4 regions of the Sporosarcina sp. So3-204 genome follow, and region 4 is predicted to be linked to each of the others. Evidence: riboswitches for the same ligand, from Rfam matches in the RefSeq annotation. Region 4 holds a riboswitch; each other region holds the start of a gene.

Region 1 (5,698 bases), 550 kb from region 4:
AATAGCATAAAGTCATCTACGTCTTTTACGCAAAGTGCTACACCTTTTGCCCAAAATTCTTGTTTAGTAATATCTTCTTTTAGATGTTTCATTGCGAGATCTTCCACTGTCATAACAGCTGTATCTTGAAGGAGCGCTATATACTTATCTTCAAAACCTTCCCCTTCTTCAAGTGCTTTTGCATATATACTTAACGAAAATAAGTAACCAAAAGTATATGGGAAATTATAAAATGGAACATCTGTAATATAAAAATGTAACTTTGATGCCCAGAAATGAGGATGTACTGTATCGAGCGCATTCCCGTATGCTTCTTGTTGGGCTTCAGCCATTAACTCATTTAATCTCGATGCCGATACAATTCCGTTTTTCCGTTCTTCATAAAATCTTGTCTCAAATAAGTACCTAGAATGGATATTCATTAAAAACGCTACACTGCGCTGAATCTTATCTTCTAATAACGCTATCTTTTCTTCTTTTGTTTCTGCCGCTTTTACCGCAGCATCAGCAACAATCATTTCAGCAAAAGTAGATGCTGTTTCCGCTACTCCCATTGCATACTGCTGATTCATCCAATGTACTGGGCGAAGTACATGTGAATGGAACGCATGCCCCAGTTCATGAGCTAGCGTTGCAACATTAGACATAGAGCCGTTATAAGTCATGAAAATTCTGGACTGTTCAGAAATTGGCATATCTGTACAAAATCCGCCTGGACGCTTATTCGGACGGTTCTCTGCTTCTATCCAATTATCTGCAAAGGCCTTACGAGAAAAAGATTCAAGTTTATCTCCAAATTCCCCGAAATGATCCAAAATAAATTCCGCACCCTCTTGATAAGATAGTTCCTTGGTAGACGCTGTCACTGGTGCATCAATGTCATACCAGTTCATTTTTTCCGTACCAAGCATTTTAGCCTTCACATTCAAGAAATCTATAAAAGGTGCTTTTTGTGCAACAATAGCTCCCCACATCGCATTCAGAGTATCTTCACTCATGCGATTATATGATAAAGGTTCTTGTAATACTGAATTCCATCCTCTTTTTTTATAAACAGCAAGTCTAAAACCTGCCAAATGGTTCAATGTTGAAGCAAAGAAATCTTCCTTTTCTCCCCATGCAACTTCCAATGCTTCAAAAGAGTTTTTGCGAACAGCTGGATCTGAGTGGGTACTTAAGTTGTCCGCCTGTCCTACTGATAAAGTTTTCTCTTCACCGTCAACTATGGTCTTTATCTTAATTTCACCAACAAGTTGATCATATAACTGTCCCCAGCCATGGTAACCATCAATGCTTAAAGACGTAATTAAGTTCTCCTCTTCTTCCGATAACTTTAACTTAACCTCTTCACGCCATTCATTTAAAACAAACTTAAATTCTTTTAGTAAGACTGAGTTAATAAGTTGCTCCCATATAGCTGAATCAATTTTTGAAAGTACCTGTTGAATTTTAAGTAATGCAGAAGTAAATCTCGCACCAATTTCACTGACTTCTCCTTCGAGTATTAGCGCTTTTTTATCAGTTATATCGGCCGCAAGAAAACAGCCGATCACCGCGCCTGCTTGCGATAGATTTAGTGCGACATCTTTAATTCTTTCAATTAAGTGAGCAATTTTACTTTGTTCCTCTTTAATCGTTGGAACCTCAAAATTTATCGCTTCTTTCTCTAAAGAATCTATGTTTGCTACTAATTTATCAAGATGTGATCTTAACTCTGAGGACTTGCTTCCACCTTTAAAAAATACATCAAGATCCCATATATCAGAATACAATTTTTGTTGCATTAGACTTCCTCCTTTATCTTTCTAAGTTTTCTAAATACACATCTTCATTGTATCATGAATCATCTATTTACCAAAAAAATCACTTTGTGACGAAAGGTTCATACTTTCCAGCGCAGAACAGGCGATTCCTCTGTATACTATGCTATAGGAGGATTCGAAAATGCTACGATTAATTAGTATGACCCTTTCGCTTATTACTATGGTTGCTTTTTATTTAATTGCTAATTTAGTACCACTAAATGGAAAAACGACAGTTGAAATAGCCAATAGACTTCCAGTACTTTTCACACCATCAAACTACACTTTTATCATTTGGGGAATTATTCATACATTCCTTGCTATCTGGTTATATGGTTTTTGGACCAATCTAGGGAAGATCAACTTGCCTATTATGAAAAAAAGATCGATTTACTTTAATTTTAGTTCCTTATTCAGCGTCTTTTGGATTTTGCTTTGGCATTATGGTTTTTTTAATTGGTCGATTGTTGTAATGGCTGCACTTCTGGCAACTTTAACGGCATTGTACTTTACGTATCCAAAAACTGAAAACCGCTTTTTGCAAAGAGTTCCTATTTCACTTTACTTAGGCTGGATTATTATTTTATTTATTGAAAATATGAATTATGTTCTAACACTTTGGGAATGGAGCGGTTGGGGCGTAAGTATTTCCCTTTGGACTGTTATTTTCTTAACCGTTGCAGCTGCAATAGCACTACATTTCTTATATCACCATAAAGATATACCATTAAACTGCGTATTCATGTGGACTTTCATTGGAATTGCAGTAAAGAATGGTTTTGATTCATTGTTTGTAACGTCTGTAGCCCTATTCTTAACAGCAGTTATTGGGATAAGTTTTTTTCTAATCAAACAAGACAAGTTTGAAAAATCGCCTTCCCAATAAGGGTTGGCGATTTTTCTATGTACGTTTCAAGAGGCGTGGGGCTGTTGTAAACAAGAAAACAGCAACCATTGCTGATAATATTGTTGCTGGAATCATATAAGAACCATTGTAAATAAGTGAATACTTCCAAACTGGCGTTCCCTCGGGTGCGTAACTTCCGAAAAAAACGATACCACTTATAAAGTGAATGATGTAACGAAGGATCCCACCTAATACTGTTCCAACGATAATGGCAGTTGTTACCCCTCTTTTGCTGCCTTTTAACCGACTTCTAACTAGCCAGCTTCCCGTCAACGCAGCGACGCCTACGAGCGGATAAGCAACAAAATAATCTAGGAACGCTTGGAGTGGTGTAAAAACAGTTCCACCAGTAATCGCTTGTAATAAACCACTAACAAATCCTGTTAATACCCCACCTGCAAGTCCCCAACGAAAAGCCATGACGATTATAGGTAGCATCGAAAGTGTAATCGCACCACCTTGTGGAAACGAAAAGCCAATCTTATCAAGTATCAACGAGATAGCCCCTAAAATTGCAACTTCTAGTAAAAAAAGTAAACGTTTTCTATCCAATAAATTTCTCTCCCTATCTTTTACGCAGGGGTTTGGGAATAAAAAAAGACATCCCAGATTGAATGGGACGTCTAAAATAAGTCAGGGAAATACCCTCGTTATTTCATACCGGTTTCCATCCACATCCCTACGCAAGAATTATCTTACAGGTTTAAAGGGTCAGGACATAATGTCCTATCTCAGCTAATAAAGCTCCCCTTGTGGGTTAATTACTTCTTCCTATATTGTATAAGACCACCAACTATTAAGCAAGCTGACTCTATACTACTTGTATAGGAGCGAAGACACTATGACAAACAATAAATTATTATCCGCGCTATGCTATTTTAGTTTTTTCTTCTTCCCCTTACTACTGCCTTTTATCATTTATTTAGTTACTGATGATAAAGAAGTTAAAATACATGCAAAACGTTCATTTATTTCACATCTACTTCCTGCTATTGTATTAATTTTAGGTTTTATTATTTTTTCAATTTCATTATTTTCAGTCGAACGTAGAATGACTTCCATAATGACTGGTGAATTTGACCTTTTAAGTATAGCTCCATTTATATTCACAATTTTATATGGCCTTTTATTTTTGGTCATCCTAATTTGGAATGTATTTCAAGGAGTTAAAATACTGAAGTAATGAAAATTATCAACACAAACTCCCTACTTTTTTAAGTTAAAGTAGGCATTTTTGTGTTGTCTCATGTGATATAGTATAAGATGAAATAAAATGAGCGGAAGAAAGGATTTGAGCATCATGATCGCAAAAACTGATCAAGACTTTGAAGGTCTAAAAAAGATTGGAAAAATAGTCGCTGAAATCCGGGATACCATGAAAGAATCGACTAAACCCGGAATGACAACGAAAGAAATCGATGAAATTGGAGGACGTCTATTCGAAGACAAAGGTGCGCTCTCAGCCCCTATCGCTGAATATGACTTCCCTGGCTATACATGCATCAGCGTCGACAATGAAGTCGCACATGGCATACCAGGTTCACGTATCATAAAAGATGGAGACATCGTCAATATAGACGTTTCAGGCTCTTTTGAAGGATATTTTGCCGATACTGGTATCTCTTTTGTAGTTGGAACACCAGATGCTAAAAAACAACTATTATGTGATGTTGCAAAAAGTGCATTCGATATCGCAATGACAAAAGTGAAAGCCGGATCTAGTTTAAGCGGCATTGGAAAAGCGGTAGAGCGTGAAGCCAAGAAGAATGGACTTGCTGTCATTCGAAATCTTACCGGCCACGGTATCGGAAAGTCGTTACACGAAGAACCTCAGCATATTCTTAACTATTATGATCCTTGGGATAAAACACTACTCAAAGAAGGTATGGTTCTTGCAGTAGAGCCCTTCATATCACAGAAAGCTGAAAGTATCGTTGAATTAGATGATGGGTGGACATTCGTTACGCCAGATAATTCACTTGTTGCACAAATTGAACATACGATTATCGTTACAAAAGGCGAACCAATTATTTTAACAAAACTCTAATTAATTTTCAAAAAAGAGTCGTTACAGAAATCCTCAAGAAGAGAGTTCTGCAACGACTCCTTTTTAATTATTTTTTATTTCTAGGTCTCTCTTTATTCGGTCCTGCCGTCTGAAGCGCACCGTTACGCCAGATTTTCTCTACCGTTGTTATTCCTTTTGTTACTTTCCGATAATCACGTTCTTCTGATGGCGTCAATAAAGCCAATACTTCACCTGATTTTCCTGCTCGACCAGTTCTTCCCGAACGATGCAAGTATTGTTCAACAGTACGTGGGATATCAACGTGAATAACATGTGATAGTCCATCTATATCAAGCCCACGTGCCGCAAGATCAGTCGCAATTAAAATTCTGTGTTCTCCTTTTCGGAAACTTTCCAATGCCTGCTGTCTATCGTTAGCACGCATATTGGAATGTAGAACGATGATTGGTGCTTTATTATATTGAAGTTTCATTTCTTTCATTCTAATTTGATCAACATTACTAACAAAAGCTAATGCCCTTATTCCTTCTATATGTGAAAGCCCTCTGAGTATATCCGTTTTATCACGTAGTGGTGTCTTGATAAATGACTGAACGACTTCTCCTGATTTCGGCATATCTTTTTTACCGAACTGTATTCGAAGTGGATTATCCATAAAATCCTCGGCAACACGTTCAATTTCTTCTGTAATCGTAGCTGATACAACAACTACTTGTCTATCATGATTAGCCCCATCAATCATGTTTTTTATGAGAACTCTGTGTTCGCGAGCTAATAACAAATCACCTTCATCAAGAACCATATGCCGAATATCAAATAATTTTAATTTTTTTAATTGTACAAGCTCTAATAATCTACCTGGTGTCCCAACAACAATTGTCGGTTTCTTTTTCAAACGCTCTACTTGGCGCTTTACATTAGCCCCACCGATTAATGGTGCTACGGTAATTTTAGTCCCTG
Region 2 (5,698 bases), 1.4 Mb from region 4:
CATTGAAACAATGAATTTAAAAGTGGAGGAGGCGGCACTTACGGGGGAATCAGTTCCTGTTGATAAAGATTCAAGTTTTTCAGGTGAAGATTCCTTGCCGATTGGGGATCGAAAGAATATGGCATTTATGTCTACTTTAGCGACTTCAGGACGTGCTACAGGTATTGTTATTGCCACAGGGATGCAAACGGAAATAGGGAAAGTGGCCGCTATGCTAGACCGTGAAGTAGATAGCGGAACGCCTCTTCAAAAAAATCTGGCGCAATTAGGAAAATACCTTGGTATGATTGCTGTTGCGATTAGCGTCACTATTTTTCTTATTGGTGTATTGCAAGGACGAGATTATTTAGAGATGTTCATGTTGGCAGTTAGCCTTGCAGTAGCTGCAATCCCTGAAGGAATGCCGGCTATTGTATCGATTGTACTTGCAATAGGTGTACAGCGCATGATTAAGCAAAATGTCATCATTCGAAAGCTACCTGCAGTAGAAGCGCTAGGCTCTGTCAATGTCATTTGTTCAGATAAGACGGGTACATTGACGCAAAATCGGATGACTGTCAAGAAAATTTTCGTGAACGGTACTTTGCTAAATTTAAAAGAAGTGAACTCGAAAGACCGTGTTGAAAATTTATTGCTTGAAAATATTGTTTTATGTAATGACGCTACTTATTCGGATGATGGTGAAACGGGTGACCCAACGGAAATCGCACTTTTGGCTGCATCAGATTTTAGTGGATTAAGGAAAGAACAATTGGATACTGATTACCCAAGGCTTTCGGAAATCCCTTTCGATTCGAATCGGAAACTCATGTCAACTGTTCATCAGTATCCGAATAAGATTTATACCCATACTAAGGGTGCGATTGATGGGATTTTACCAAAGTGTACACATTATGAAACGGTAGATGGTCTGAAAGTACTTGATGAAAACGTTCGAAATTCAATTTTAGAAGCGGCGCATTCAATGTCCATTGAAGCGTTACGTGTGTTAGGCTCCGCCTATAAAGTAGAGGACAATATGAGTGGGACTGAGAATGCCCAAGCTGAAGAAGGACTCACTTTTCTTGGATTAGTTGGAATGATTGATCCTCCGCGCGAGGAAGCAAAAGAAGCGATTAAAATAACGAAAAAAGCAGGTATTCGTACGGTCATGATAACTGGAGACCATCAAGATACTGCTTTTGCAATCGCAAAGGAACTTGGCATTGCTACTGAGGAATCACAAGTTATTGAAGGGAAAAAACTTGATATACTGACAGATGCCGAGTTAATTGAAAAAGGTGACCATCTAAATGTATATGCACGTGTATCACCGGAGCATAAAGTGAGAATTATACAAGCGCTTAAAGCAGGAGAAAACACTGTATCAATGACGGGAGACGGTGTTAACGATGCACCATCACTGAAAGCTGCTGATGTTGGTGTTGCGATGGGTATAACAGGGACAGACGTAGCAAAAGGCGCGGCAGATATGGTATTGACAGATGATAATTTCTCTTCGATTGTGAAAGCGGTTGGAGAAGGGCGTACGATTTACCGCAATATTAAAAATTCTATTATTTTCTTGTTGTCCTGTAATTTAGGAGAAATTATTGCCTTATTTACTGCAATTTTATTAGGCTGGCCAATGTTGTTACGCCCAATTCATATACTTTGGATAAATCTTGTTACAGACACATTCCCGGCACTTTCAATCGGTGTAAATCCAGAAGAGTCTGATGTAATGAAAGAAAAGCCAAGACATAGAAGTGAAAATTTTTTCAAAGGTTCCATTGCGTTTATCATTTTTAATGGCATACTAATCGGTGCGATTACGCTTACTGCGTTTATGATTGGGATCTATTCATCCGGGGTGTATACGGGCAGTTTTCTATCGATGTTTTCAGGAACGATTCCAGAAAATGCGCTTATCCACGGACAGACGATGGCATTTATCGCACTGAGTTTCTCGCAACTTGCTCATTCACTTAACTTTAAATCGATGAATCAATCAATTTTTAAAGCAGGTCTATTTAAAAATAAGTTTTTAATTTATTCGATATTATTAGGCATTGTATTACAAGTAATTATCGTTTCAATCAGTCCCATTGCAGAAGTTTTCAGTGTTCAATCACTTGACGCACTAAATTGGCTGACGATTGCTTTACTAAGTCTATTGCCAATCATTGTGAATGAAGTGGTTAAGCTATTTAAAAATAAATAACAAAAAAAATTAGTATTCAGTACTTTTCAATCTTAAGAATTTTGTTTAGTGCACTGATATGTGTTAAGCATAAATTTGAATATAAATTAAATATTTTAACGGAACTAGGGGTGTCTTTAAAAGATTGAGACGCATATTTATATGCGGACCCTTTGAACCAGATCTGGATCATACAAGCGTAGGGAAGTGTGTTATCCTGTTTTTTAAAACGCAAACAATTAGAGTCCGCTTCCTGATATTAATCAGGGTGGGCTAACCTGAATTAGTGAGACAATATAAAACACCTTCGGCGTGGTACACTTGTAAAAAGTACTTACATCGGAGGTGTTTTTGCATGGGCAAAAACGTATATTCAAGTGAAGTTAAATGGGCTGTTGTAAAAGATAAATTAAGTGGTGAATTGACAAACAAGGAAATTATGGAGAAGCACGGAATCAAAAATGTTTCACAGATTAAGACTTGGATGACATGGTACCGTAGGAATGAAATTTATCGATTTGATCAACCAATTGGTAAACAGTATGCATACGGTCATGGTCCAGTGTTAGCGAGTGAAGACGATAAACGAGAACGTCAATTATCTCACTTGAAAATGGAGAACGAAATACTAAAAAAGTACATGGAGATCGAAAGAGGGTTGAAAAAGAAATAGTTCTACAAACTGTTGAAAAACTTAAAAAGAAGTATACGATTACAGCTATATTGACAGCATTAGAAGTACCAAGGGCAAACTATTATAGATGGCGTATTCAAGGAGTCAATCAGCCACTTTCGGTAGAAGAGGAATCCATTATAGAGCTGTGTAAAATTACTAAGTATCGGAATGGCCACAGAAAAATAAAGGCTTTGCTAAAGAAAAAATATAAAATAGAATTAAATCGGAATACAGTTCAGGACATCATGCAAAAGCATCACTTGCAGTGTCGAATCAAGCCGAAACGGAAGTGGAAATCCCAAGGAGAAAGCATTGTGATTGCTCCTAATATTCTTAAACGTAACTTTACGGCTAGTGAACCAAACAAGAAATGGGTAACGGATATTACATATATTCAGTATGGCAATACTACAAAATACCTTTCGACCATTATGGATTTATTTAATAATGAAATTGTGGCTTACAAATTATACAATCACCAGGAGACACCACTTGTAATTGACACGCTAAAGGAGGCACTGGCTGTACGAAATCACCCGGAGGGTGTAATTGTGCATTCAGATCAAGGAAGTGTTTACACATCGTATGCGTATCAAGCTTGTATTAAAGATAACGACCTCGTCAGTAGTATGTCACGTAGAGGAAACTGTTGGGACAATGCGGTGATTGAATCATTTCATTCGAACTTGAAGTCTGAGGAATTTCAATATGTTAAATTTAATTCATTACATAATCAGGACGTAATTGAGCGAGTAATTACCTATTTAAATTATTATAACGAAGAGCGTATCCAAGAAAAATTAGGCTACCTTACACCAAAAGAATATGGTGTAGAAGCAGCCTAATGAAGGTGTTTTATGTGTGTCTCATATCGCTATGGCAGTCTAGGGGGGCGGTTTTTTTATTTTCATTCAAAGGATTTGAGTGAGCTGATGGAAAATTGTGTAGCGCCGGGCTTAGTTTATCCGACAGATGCGAGTAAGTATACGAAGGAAGATGTGAAGGACTTAATTATCTCACAAACGCCTTTAGGTCGACTTGCGATGCCAGACGATGTCGCGGGCCAGTGTTATTTTTAGCCTCGCATTGGGCTAAGTTTGTAACTGGGTAGACGATATATGTTGATGGTGGGTTTGTAATGGGGTAATTGTACGAAAGATTAACTATATAATAGTGTTCTAATAATGATTATCGGCTTACATTTTAATAAAATGTAAGCCGATAATGTTTTTAATTATAATCTTATGTTAAAGTGTATTGTTCTCAGGACCAATTAATCATTTGTGCAACTATTAATGAGACAACTGCTATACCTGACCAAACGAAAAATAGTGGTAAGAAAAATTTAACCCATTTTTGCCAAGCGACTCCTGCAATTGCTAAAGCAGCCATAAAGTAACCTGAAGTTGGATAAAGAATATGTGCAAATCCGTCACCTAACTGGAATGCTAGTACTGCGGTTTGTCTAGTAACACCAATAATATCTGCTAATGGAGCCATTATCGGCATTGTTACTAACGCCTGACCACTCCCAGATGGAATTACAAAATTGATAAGTAATTGTGCGACATACATGCCAACAGCACTTAGTACTGCGGGAAATCCACCAACAACTGAACCTAAACTATGGACAAGCGTATCCAAAATATGTCCATCCTCTAGTACGACAGCGACTGATCTAGCTAAACCGACAATGATGGCACCCATAAGTACATCGCGAAAGCCTTGCGTAAATCCTTCACATATTTCTTTTGTATTTAGACCTGCAATAAAACCGACAATAATTCCCATAAAGATAAATAGTCCAGCCATCTCGACCATAAACCAACCAAGATTAAGAACCCCGTATACTAATATACCAAAGAATAAGAGTATTGCGTAAGAAGCATAAGTTTGTCTGTTTGACATCTTAACTATCTCTGATTTTTTATTATTACCAAGGTAAAGTTTTCTTTTCTCTACATCATCTTCATATACAAAACTTTGTGTTGGATCTTTTTTAATCTTTTTCGCATAGCGCATAATAAAAAATATACCGGCTGAGACTGAAACAACGAAAATAATCGCCCGATAACCCATACCTGAAAATACAGGAATTCCAGATATCTTCTGTGCTAATCCTGTATTAATAGGGTTTAACACGCCTGCTGTGAATCCAACAACAGTTCCGATTAATGCAATGGCGGCAGCAACGATAGAGTCAAAACCTAAGGCGATCATTAACGGCAAAATAACTGGGATATAAACAAGTGATAATTCAGGGGTACCAATAAGTGTTGCTATTATTGCGAATACTACAGTTAATGTAGGGATTAGTATTATATTGTTTCCAGCAAATTTTCTAGCCAATTTGTCAACAGCAATTTCGATAATACCTGTTCTGCGTAAAACTACAAACATACCACCAATAATAAATGTGAAAAAGACAACTTCACCAGCACTTATTAATCCTCTAGGAATGACTGTTAAAAAATCACCGATACCTACAGGAGTTTGTTCAATTAATGTATAAGAATCTGCGTCAATCGTTGTTCTGCCTTCTGGTCCAGGTACTCTTGTGTATTCACCAGCAGGGACAAAGTATGTAGCTATTGCAGCAAGCGCACTAAATATGAATAAAATTGCGTAAATATGAGGTAATTCAAAACTCTTCTTTGCCTTTTTCACATAGATTCCTCTTCTCCATCAAAGTTATAATTTACATAGTGCTTTTTCTCCTTTAAGCTAAAAGTAATCATTGTACCTAACAATAGCTATTCAATCGTTCTAAAAGCCTTTCTTTTGTAAATTTTAATAAATTCCGTTCAATTAAAATCTTCTGAATATTCCTGTGTTACAAG
Region 3 (5,698 bases), 970 kb from region 4:
CATATTTCAGAGATAACAGTTGTTTTCCCAGTTCCCGGTGGCCCTTGAATCACATATAGATCATTACATGTCATAGCCCCTATTACCGCTTCTTTTTGAAACTCATTTAACTCGTTATGGAAGTCCAACTCTAGCTTTTTCTTTGAAATTTGAACAGTCGGTCGTTCTTCAAATAGTATTCTTTCTAAATTCGCATTAGCCGCAAGTCCATCTTGAAGATCTTTAAATCCTTTTCTTAATCTTCTAACTTGACTAAGCTCTGCAAAATTGCTGAAGACAACTTCTTTATTAGGTGTTGGAAACCAGCCATTTTGTCTAGCTCTTTCTTGATACTTACGATTAAGTTCAATTTCAACAATTTTTTTTGATCGTAATACTTGAGTTACAGTACCAACATCATCAGATTGACCTTTCATTTTCACACTGAAACCAGCAATCGTCTGGCAGTCTTTACTATTCAAGCCGTTGCAAACAAGACTTAATTTACTAAAGTCTTTATTAAAACTAGCTTTGGAATAGGATACGCTTAAATCAGCTACATCTGCATTTCTTTCTTGAATACGTAAATAACCTTCCCAACTCGAGATTCTTTTCTTAACATATTCAGAACGCTCATCTGCAATCGGTAACTCCCGAAGACTTGTATACAATTCAATCGGCGTTGCAATACCTGTACTTCTGCCTACATTAAATTTAAGTTTTGTAGCAAAGCGTCTATTTGTCATTACCGGCTCATTTCTGCCTTTGACTTGAAAACCAGTTGCTAAAAACCCTTCATTTTTATAGATACATTCCATCACCGCTACACGATTGTTTAACTTTTTAGCTAAAGCATTGTTCTTTTTATTATCAAAATATATTAAAAACGTCATATTACCTTGTCTATTTGGCGAACGTTTTTCTATGTATACATCAAAGGCATCTTGTAATGAAAAAAAGGCTTTCTCGTCCTTTGACCATTTCTTTATACCGTTGCTTGCATTATTTGTAATTTCTAATCTGCATGGTATTGGTTTTGATTTACTATTCATAAAATGTCTTCCTTTCGCTACTATGTTATCGTAACGTAAAAAGTTATTAGTTTTAATTAATTATTGGGCCGCTATACAATATTAAGTATTCACATAGCTTGAGTTTACTATACGGAGATTACCCATTCCGTAGAAACGTAATTATACCATACAAGTGTTCTTAATCAATTAAGTCTCAAAGTAATTGGATTACAACTATTTATCTAGCAATTTAAATCCTTATCTTTGAATACCTTAAATTTAAATAACCCATCGTGGAGTGTAGCTCAAAGATGGGTTATTTACGACTGCTTATAAAATTATGTTACATCGGTAATTCCTAGTTCTCAAACACTATACTTTTATTTCGACCACTCTCTTTAGCTTCATACAAACACTTATCCGCTTGCTCAATTAAATCTATGATATGGGCTGCGTTAACCGGAAACCCTGCAATTCCTGAGGATATCGTTATAATTTCTCCGCAAGGACTAATCGTATTCTCAAGCTTTTTGCGGAGTCTTTCAGCAGTTTCATACGCTTCTTTATTTGTCTTATTTGGCAACAAAAGAATAAACTCTTCTCCACCGTAACGACAGCACACATCTTTCTCACTAGCTACTTTCTGCATTTCTTCAGCAAGGTATTTCAATACTTCGTCGCCAACATTATGCCCATACGTATCATTAACCCGCTTAAATCTATCAATATCAAATAATATGACCGCAAAAGGTGTTTCTTCTAACAACCACTTTTTCGTTAGTTCATCTATCATTCGCCTATTCACTAAACCAGTTAAAGGATCTGTAGTTGACTCATGAATAAAGTAATTAACCTTATCTCTAAAGAACATAAGACTATTGACGAGCGCATGCTCTAATTGAATAGCTTCGTAATACCACGCATTCACATTTTTAACTTCTTCAAGTCTATCTTTTTTCATGCTTCCCCTGGCGTAATGCGCCAGTTTATTCAATGGAAAAGCGATTTTATTTGAAATAAAGATAATGATAATAAAAGAAATCAGTAAAAAAGGTAATGTTTTTATAATCATTTCGTTTCTCATATCATTTGATGGAAGTAAAGCGACTACTGTAGGTGTTTGGGAAACGACACCCCATTTTGCATGAGGCATATAAGTATAGCCAGCTAACATATCTGTATTCTCAGAATTAACGACTCTTTTGGAACCACTAATTCCATTTGCTAAATCATCAATAACAGGGTTTTCTTTCACTATATCATTTATGCGCTCCTTTTTCGGATGATATAATATACGCCCATTTATATCGACCACATACACATAGGATCCATCTTGATAGAAATGTTCTCCCAACAAGATATTTAAAATATTATCTTCTAATAAATAGATCGTACCACCTACGAAACCAAAGTAATTCCCTTCATTATCATAAATTGGTTGTGATATAAATACAATTAAACGATTTGTAATTGAAATATAGGGTTTTGAAATTAAAGGCTTCCTTTCAGCTAATGCCTGTAGTCCACCAACTGAACTTAATTGCTTACCAACTATACCAAGGGACTCAGGAGATGCCGCAATAACTTCTCCTTCATTTGAAGTAATGACAACGGAATTAAATGAATTTGTTTGATTTAATAAACGCTCAGCCTCATTTTCCAATAGGATATCGCTATCCTCTTTTTCTAAATATCTTGCAATCTCTTTTGAACTGAAACCCAATGTTTGCAGTGTAGTTCCCAAGTAATCATCTGTTGTTTTTGCTAATTTCTGAGAATAAACACGGTTTTTCTCTAAAGTATTTTCAATTAAATTTTCTTGGTTCACACGATATCCGGCGGTAATGCTACTAAAAAGTGTTAATATTACCGAAAGCAATGCGACCATCAATATTAGATGTTTAAGTGACAACTTCATTATTATGAATATCTCCTTCGACCATTTATTAGAAAGTAAAATAAATATATTTATAAAGACGAGTTAATTACGATTATTCACACAATTATTTAGTAATCTTTTTATTAATAGCCTTTACATATCTATTATACAATTGAATTTACTTAATTTGTATTGAATATCATAGATTAGGTAAATATATTATTCATTCATGACTTTCAAAAGATTATGATATACTTATAATGAAACAAAATATGTTAGATCACTAGGGGAGCCATATGGCTGAGAAGAGGAAACTCTGACCCTTTGAACCTGATCCGGGTGATACCGGCGGAGGAAAGTGGCAGATACGTAATTTGTATATGCTGATCACTTTCTAGTGGTCTTTTTTTGTGTCTAAAAAAAGGGAGCTGGAATAATTGGAAATTAATGATCAAGTTGTATTAGTAACAGGTGGAAGTAGAGGACTTGGCGCCGCAGTAGCGAAGGCATTCGGGAAACAAGGTGCAAAGGTTATTGTAAACTATTTTAATAGTGAGGATAAAGCCAATGGAGTTGTAGATGAAATTGGCGGAAATCAGGCTTTGGCAATTCGAGCAGATGTCAGGAATACAGATGAAGTTAAGGCGATGTTCGAGGAAGCTAAAAACCATTTTGGACAATCTATTACGACAATCATAAATAATGCGCTAATAAATTTTTCATTTAATGGCGATGCACGTAAACAATTAGATAAAATTGGCTGGGAAGATTTCAATAGTCAATTTGAAGGCAGTGTTAAAGCTACATTAAACACATTGCAAGCTGGACGTGAGGATATGGCAAACGCTAACTTCGGCCGAATTATCAATATCGGAACAAACCTATTTCAAAACCCTGTAGTACCCTACCATGACTATAATACGAGTAAAGCCGCACTACTTGGGATGACACGTAATATGGCAAAGGAACTTGGGGCTAACGGGATTACGACGAATATGGTTTCAGGTGGACTGCTATTAAAAACAGACGCCAGTGCTGCAACTCCTGATTTCGTGTTTGATATAATTAAAGAAAGTACGCCACTTGGTCGAATCACGACACCAGAAGATGTAGCAGATGCTATTTTATTCTTTGCTTCTCCTTGGAGCCGTTCAGTAACCGGTCAAAACTTAGTCGTTGACGGCGGATTGGTAATGAATTAAATTTAAATAATAATAGCTCCATTTATTAGGAAATGGATAACGTAATGGATCTTGCGCTACAAATAAGGACTGTAATTTATTTGAGTAGAAAGCAAGACCCATTACCGTTAACCAAATTATAAACTTATACTCCCCCTACAGACGTCAAGTTTGTTTTCCGGAATTAGCGAACCAGTAAACTGCACCAACGAAGATAGCTCCACCAATGATATTGCCGATTGTAACTGGTACTAAATTTGCCGCCATTCCTACCAAGGATACTGTTTCAGGATGTGGAACCATTAACGAGATTGATAACAAAGTCATATTCGCAACACTATGTTCAAAACCTGATGTAATAAAGGCAAATAAACACCAAAAAATTATGATTAATTTTGCAGTCTCATCTTTAAGTTTATAAGCACACCAAACTGCTAGGCAAACAAGAATATTACAAAGAATCCCCCGAAAAATTAATTCTACGAACGGCGTCGTCATTTTATCACTTGCCACAGTACTAATATAGTCAGCAAATTCTCCAAAACCTAGCCCAGAATAGAAAAAGAGTACCGAAACGAGAACAGACCCGATGAAGTTGCCGATATAGCTAAATACCCAAATTTGTATTGTCTCATACCAGGTTGTTTTCTTGGATAAAGTACCGATTGTCATAATCATATTATTGCTAGTAAAAAGATCAGCCCCAGCCATCAAAACCAAACTTAATGCAATACCAAATGCTGCTCCCATAATAACTTTTGTTCCAGCAAAGCCAGTAGGTCCAAGTAAACCACCTATTGAAAAAATTAGGATAATACCCAGACCTACGAAAAATCCCCCCATCATAGTTAGAATTAGATATCTTCTTTTACTCGTATGTAATTGTTGAACTTTTAGAGAAGCTGTATCCCCTAAAATAGTAAGTGTTGCTTTCATAGTATTCCCCTTCGGTTATCAAAGGCATCTCTTGCTATTTTCCATATTGAAACTGTTTTGAGGGATTCAATTAGTATGCCCTCTTTACTTTTTTATATGGACAAAGAGTATTAACCTTTACCATAATAGTTTTTATAACATTAATTCAAAATGTATCTCAGACTGACTAATCATAACAGTTTCACACAGTTCAAGGCTAGTGGATTAATTAAATCTATTTTTTATAATTGAATCAATTTCATATTTCTGAGCCCTTGGGGCTCTAGGTGTTAAATCACAAAAAAATAGAGCACCTCCCCAAATCCTGTATAATGAGAGTTACCACACACACATTAACAGACTGGAGAAATGCTCTATGCCTATTATACGACAAGAAAGCCTGTTTGACATGCAAGTTTTATTCGACTTGGAACCTACCCATCGATTTAATTCGATTTTGTCGGTTATTGACATACATCCCATCCTTGACGTGATGATGAAAAAGTCTCGTTTTGGACCTAAACAATCACTTAATTATTCTGCTATGATCTATTCGTTGGTTATTCGAATCACCGAACGCATTCCATTTATTAAGGACCTTGTAAAGCGTCTCACTACAGATTTACGGTTTAAGGTTGATTGTGGATTCTTAGTATCTGATGAGATTCCATCGGAAGCTTCCTATTCCCGTATGATTGCATCCATTAGCGAATCTGATACTTTAGAAATCG
Region 4 (5,698 bases):
CTTCTCGGTTGGCGTTGCAAGGTTTCATTTGCGTTGCATACTTTCCGCATAACGTTGCTTACTTTCAAATGAGTGTTGCATACTTCTTGACTAACGTTGCAAGGTTTCGTTTGCGTTGCATACTTTCCGCATAACGTTGCTTACTTTCAATCGAGTGTTGCATACTTCTTGACTAACGTTGCAAGGTTCCGTTTGCGTTGCATACTTTCCGCATAACGTTGCTTACTTTCAATCGAGTGTTGCATACTTCTCGGTTGGCGTTGCAAGGTTTCATTTGCGTTGCATACTTTCCGCATAACGTTGCTTACTTTCAAACGAGTGTTGCATACTTCTTGACTAACGTTGCAAGGTTCCGTTTGCGTTGCATACTTTCCGCATAACGTTGCTTACTTTCAATCGAGTGTTGCATACTTTCCCACCGACGTTGCAAGGTTTCATTTGCGTTGCATACTTTCCGTATAACGTTGCTTACTTTCAAATGAGTGTTGCATACTTTCCCACCGACGTTGCAAGGTTCCGTTTGCGTTGCATACTTTCAGCATAACATTGCTTACTATGCTAATTTTATAGGAAACCACGCGACGTACTTGAGTTTATCACGTTAACTCGACATAAAAGGTAGGAATAATATGTTTTATTTTGCTATAATGAAAAAAAGTTGAAATTGAGAGGATGATTATTGTGCGTGTTGTGAATAATATTGCGGAGCTAATTGGAAATACGCCGCTCGTTAGGCTGAATCGATTGCCAGATGCGAACGGGGCCGCGGTTTATGTGAAGCTCGAGTCTTTTAATCCGAGTAAAAGCGTGAAGGATCGTGCCGCTTATAACATGATTGTCCAGGCAGAAAAAAGTGGGACTTTAATAGAGGGTGCCACAATTATTGAGCCAACCTCTGGAAATACAGGCATTGGACTTGCGATGAATGCAGCTGCAAGAGGGTATCGTGCAATTTTCGTCATGCCTAATAATGCGACGATTGAACGTATTAACTTGATGAAAGCTTACGGTGCAGACGTTGTTTTAACGCCGAGTGCAGAGAGGATGCCGGGTGCAATTGCGAAGGCGAATGAAATTGCTGCGGGTATCGAAAATAGTTTTATCCCGATGCAATTTGAAAACGCGGCAAATCCTGATATTCATCGAACGACAACAGCAGTTGAAATCATTGATGCTTTGGAATCAATTGATCGAAAGCTCACCGCTTTTGTTTGTACGTCGGGCACAGGCGGAACGGTTACAGGCACCGGGGAAGCACTCAAAGCATATGATGAAAACGTGACTGTTCACGTTGTAGAGCCTGCAGGTTCGCCGGTATTATCTGGTGGGCAACCTGGCAAACACAAACTTGTTGGGACGAGCCCTGGTTTCATTCCCCCAGTGTTAAATACATCTGTCTATGATGAAATCTTCCAAATTAAAGATGAAGAAGCATATGAAACTGTACGTAACGTGGCCGCGAAAGAAGGTATTCTTATCGGCCCTTCAGGCGGTGCCTCTATATACGCGGCACTTGTCGTAGCAAAACGATTAACACCGGAGGACACAGTAGTCTGTATTGCGCCTGATTCTGGTGAGAGATATTTGTCCAGTGATTTATTTGAATGAAGAAAGAATTGGAAAAAGCATACTTTCCACACAATCTCAAGGCCCCCTTTACAATAAACTAAGTTATGTTATCATTACTATGAAAACTGAATAGGATTTTGCCACTAGAGGTGCCTTTGAAAAAGGCTGAGATGCATATACATATGCGGATTCTAAGAACCTGATCTGGGTCATACCAGCGTAGGGAAGTGAGCCGCAACCTTTATTTATCCAACCCAAAATGTGCGCCGCTTTCTGAGAATTTCAGGAGGCGGCTTTTTATATTTCATTAAAATAGGAGGAATAAAACATGACAACAAACTTATTACAAAAACTTAGAAATGAACAACCACTCGTCCACTGCATCACAAATATTGTCGTCGCCAATTTCCAAGCAAACGGACTACTCGCACTCGGCGCTTCCCCCGTCATGGCGGATGCGCCGGAAGAAGCTGCAGAAATCGCAGCAGTTTCTGCATGTACCGTTCTCAATATCGGGACACTAAAAAAGCAATCCGTTGAGTCTATGATACTTGCTGGAAAAAGCGCTACGCAACACGGTAAACCTGTCGTTCTCGACCCAGTCGGTGCAGGCGCAACAATATTTCGGAAAGAATCAGTCCTTCGTATTCTAAACGAAGTAGACGTCACACTTATCCGTTGTAATGCGGGCGAACTTGCGGCCATCGCTGGTGTAAGTTGGCAAGCAAAGGGCGTAGATGCGGGTGAAGGAGTAGGAAATCTAGCGGATATCGCTAAACAAGTAGCCGAAGCACATAACTGTCTAGTCGCCGTTTCAGGGGAAATCGATCTACTTACAGACGGGACAGAACTCATAAAAATTATAGGCGGACACCCACTCATGACCCGTGTTACAGGAGTTGGATGTCTTCTTAGTAGTGTCGTTGGTGCATTTCTAGCAGTTGGCAAGCAAAACCATATGAAAGCCGCCGCCATAGCACTGACTTTTTACAAAAAAGCAGGCCATACTGCCGCTAATGTTTCTACAGGACCAGGTGATTTTAAAGTTAACTTTATAAATGCGCTATATTCAATTGATAAACAAGAAGCTGTCTCACAATGAATTTACGTAAACTAACGATCATGACGATGTTCGTCGCTATCGCAGTCGCTGGATCTGCGTTCATTTCATTCCCAGCAGGAATTGCACGCGCATATCCAATTCAACACGCAGTAAACGTTATTGCGGCCATTCTTCTCGGCCCTGGCCCTGCAGTTATCATAGCTTTTGTGACTGGTCTCATTCGTTTATTGACAGGAACAGGGTCATTACTCGCCTTCCCCGGAGGTATGATTGGTGCTTTTCTAGCAGGTATTCTTTATAAAAGTTTTGGCAAAACATGGCTCGCAGCTGTTGGCGAAATTACTGGTACGGGGGTAATCGCCTCTTTACTAGCAGTCCCCTACGCAAAAGTTTTAATGGGGACAACATTTACAGCATTATTTTTCGTGCCACCGTTCCTCGCATCTAGTATTTCAGGTGCACTTATCGGTTTAGTACTTGCCGTTCGTTTGCAAAAAAACGTATTTACTAATCAAATAAAAAAAATGCCATTTACAAAGTAATAGCATATATTTTACAATCCATGCCTCCCTTTGAGTTAAGCGGCGAAAGACTTTTCTTGACGCTTCTAATAGTATTAGAATTTATATATTATCGCCCAACCAAATAAATTAAAGACAAAAAGTCCAAATTCCACGCTTAAAAGCAATGGTAATTTAGACTGTTCCTTTTCAATCTCTATATCAATAAGAAATTGCTAAATACTGTAGTGAAGAGTATTAAGTAACTGAATGGTATCAAGTTTCTATATCCTCAAAATCTTATTAGATCACAATCTGTTAACTATCGAGTATTGCACGTCTTTTTAAAAAAGGTTGGATATTGTACCTCATGCGAAGTAATTTCTTCAACTAAATTAAATATGTTTAATAAGGATGAAACACGACTATTAAATTGTTCCGAATTAATAATCTTTTCATTATGCATAATTTCCAAAGACTTCAAGAGTGAAATACTGTTTTTGATAAAAACTACCTTTAACTCCCTTTCTTCAAGTAACTTTACTGACTCGGCTAAACTGTTTTCAAATGTCATAGTTTGTCCTTCAACTATCTTTGATAAAATTGTTTTTAATTCATACATAGGATTCAAATAGCTTCGCCTCCAAATAATGCTCTTTCCTATTACGTAAAGTTCTAGCTCTAAATATTTTTACTGGGTTTATTTTCTTAGAATATAAGTGACTAAAATATGTTAAGCTAAGAATGTAGGCGTACTAAAGGTTACTATTACTTAAGATTCATACTTATTGGAATTGGATAAAGTTATATCACTGCCAAAAAAGATATATCGAGATGGCATTTGAAATACCTCTTCTAATTTCAAAATATTAACATAAGAGATATTTGAAGAATCTCTTTCCCATTCTTGATATTCCGCTAAGCTGATGCCTATCTTTGTTGAAAGTTCAGAAGGAGTCATTCCATATTTTAATCTTAAAGAATAAATGGTCTGGAGCAAGTAAAAGGGTACTGCGTTTTCAGAATTCAAAAAATCACCGCCTTTCACTATAATATATTACTAATAGTAATACTTCAATTTTGATAGCTAAAACTTATAGTTATTATATTTCATATTAAATCAATGCAATACCATTACCTATAAGGCATCCAAGTAAACATCGTACAAGATTTATCTTTAGAATTATTCTTTTCATTACTAATAGTAATAAATTACTCGAAATATGAATGATACTTTCAGCATTTGGAAAGTATAGTATGTAGTAGTCATGCTAAAATAAAGTATGAGTTTAATTGGAGGTTTTGTGCTTGGTCAATTCTGTTCGGAATTTGTTTTCAAAACGTTTAAAGAATTTACGTGAAGAAAGCGGAATAACGATGGTTGAACTTGCGGGAGTTTTAGGTATGAGTCAGGCGACAATTTCAGAATGGGAAAAGGGAAACAAATTTCCTAGAGCAGGTGCTTTACAAGGATTAGCACGTTATTTCAATGTACCTATGGAATATTTCTTTAAGGATGAAGTCTTTCTAGTAGCTGAAATGGTAAATATTCCACTGCATACAAAAATCTCTCAAAATACGTTGGCAATGACTAATAACTTTTCGGATGAAAATAGTAAGTATATTAAGTTACCAACTTCTTTTTTAACTTCTTATGTAACAGAAGAAAATCTTCAAGCATTTGTAGTTCCAGAAGACAGCATGAATCTTATCTTCCCAAGATATTCCACAATTGTTGTGAAAAAAATAGAGCGAGAAGACTTAATTGATGAAGATATCATTATTTACTTGTTTAAAGAGGATTACACTATTGGACGATTCAGAAAGAATGAAGCAGAGAAAGTTTTTTTGTTTAAATCAGAATCTACTAATCCTTTATATTATGATGTAGTCGTTCCGTTTGAGGAGATTCATCATGTAGAAGTTATTGCTAAAGTTATATGGTACGGGGTTTCGATTTAACTTGTATAAGATAGACAATAAATGACCGTCAACCTCTCAAAATGGGCTTGACGGTTATTTTATTTTTCACTCTTGTATCCTTTTTCCCCACTTCCCTCTATATAACTAGTAAAGGGGGAAGATTAGATGACTAATTATTTAGCTGACTATGCAAACTTCAAAAATACAGACTTGATGGACGAGGCTGCGAAACTTCATATATCCGCAAACTCGAACAATATGAACGACACCGATAGAGCTGTCCTGGACATGATTCGCCGTTATTCCGTGAATTACGGTGCTGCCCATCTGAAACACAATACAATCCAAAAGGCCATCGGAAAATCAAACGCAACTGTTAGACGTACAATTCGAAAGTTAGAAAGACTTGGCATTATAGAACGTGTTCATTTCATTCGCCCAATTATGAGCGGTCTAGGTGCCAATATTTACATCATTAAACCTATCCATGATCTAGATCACTAAAGACATTTATACAATGACTACTATGGAGCAATTCCCAACAAAAAACTTAGCCGAATAAAATCTCTTCTTTCTGTACTAATCAGAGATAGCACTTTAGCACATTACATTACGGTGTTTACCTCCAACAATCATCATCCAT

What was found. Region 4 has a riboswitch for thiamine pyrophosphate ahead of thiM (hydroxyethylthiazole kinase). Riboswitches for the same ligand answer to the same signal wherever they lie in the genome.
Region 1: linked by a shared signal. The riboswitch ahead of thiT (energy-coupled thiamine transporter ThiT) and the one ahead of thiM (hydroxyethylthiazole kinase) in region 4 are both predicted to bind thiamine pyrophosphate.
Region 2: linked by a shared signal. The riboswitch ahead of AC3RV6_RS06155 (IS3 family transposase) and the one ahead of thiM (hydroxyethylthiazole kinase) in region 4 are both predicted to bind thiamine pyrophosphate.
Region 3: linked by a shared signal. The riboswitch ahead of AC3RV6_RS13085 (3-oxoacyl-ACP reductase) and the one ahead of thiM (hydroxyethylthiazole kinase) in region 4 are both predicted to bind thiamine pyrophosphate.

What each region holds. Positions count from the first base shown of each region.
Region 1 covers NZ_CM176485.1:3,082,738-3,088,435, forward strand. Annotated here, with positions in the region: gene AC3RV6_RS15290 (M3 family oligoendopeptidase) at 1-1,784, opposite strand, end outside; gene AC3RV6_RS15295 (tryptophan-rich sensory protein) at 1,945-2,688, shown strand; gene thiT (energy-coupled thiamine transporter ThiT) at 2,704-3,261, opposite strand; TPP riboswitch at 3,369-3,470, opposite strand; gene AC3RV6_RS15305 (magnetosome magnetite crystal formation protein family) at 3,551-3,892, shown strand; gene map (type I methionyl aminopeptidase) at 4,010-4,756, shown strand; gene AC3RV6_RS15315 (DEAD/DEAH box helicase) at 4,824-5,698, opposite strand, start outside.
Region 2 covers NZ_CM176485.1:1,280,523-1,286,220, forward strand. Annotated here, with positions in the region: gene AC3RV6_RS06150 (cation-translocating P-type ATPase) at 1-2,203, shown strand, start outside; TPP riboswitch at 2,300-2,405, shown strand; one part of gene AC3RV6_RS06155 (IS3 family transposase) at 2,538-2,814, shown strand; one part of gene AC3RV6_RS06155 (IS3 family transposase) at 2,814-3,703, shown strand; partial or broken gene AC3RV6_RS06160 (SDR family oxidoreductase) at 3,797-3,969, shown strand; gene AC3RV6_RS06165 (YfcC family protein) at 4,122-5,525, opposite strand.
Region 3 covers NZ_CM176485.1:2,664,281-2,669,978, forward strand. Annotated here, with positions in the region: gene AC3RV6_RS13075 (DEAD/DEAH box helicase) at 1-1,031, opposite strand, end outside; gene AC3RV6_RS13080 (sensor domain-containing diguanylate cyclase) at 1,351-2,910, opposite strand; TPP riboswitch at 3,147-3,245, shown strand; gene AC3RV6_RS13085 (3-oxoacyl-ACP reductase) at 3,309-4,073, shown strand; gene AC3RV6_RS13090 (formate/nitrite transporter family protein) at 4,218-4,988, opposite strand; gene AC3RV6_RS13095 (transposase) at 5,344-5,698, shown strand, end outside.
Region 4 covers NZ_CM176485.1:3,634,992-3,640,689, forward strand. Annotated here, with positions in the region: gene AC3RV6_RS17985 (hypothetical protein) at 147-296, opposite strand; gene cysK (cysteine synthase A) at 682-1,608, shown strand; TPP riboswitch at 1,705-1,812, shown strand; gene thiM (hydroxyethylthiazole kinase) at 1,898-2,671, shown strand; gene thiW (energy coupling factor transporter S component ThiW) at 2,668-3,174, shown strand; gene AC3RV6_RS18005 (hypothetical protein) at 3,455-3,763, opposite strand; gene AC3RV6_RS18010 (helix-turn-helix domain-containing protein) at 3,905-4,162, opposite strand; gene AC3RV6_RS18015 (XRE family transcriptional regulator) at 4,441-5,094, shown strand; gene AC3RV6_RS18020 (helix-turn-helix transcriptional regulator) at 5,221-5,559, shown strand.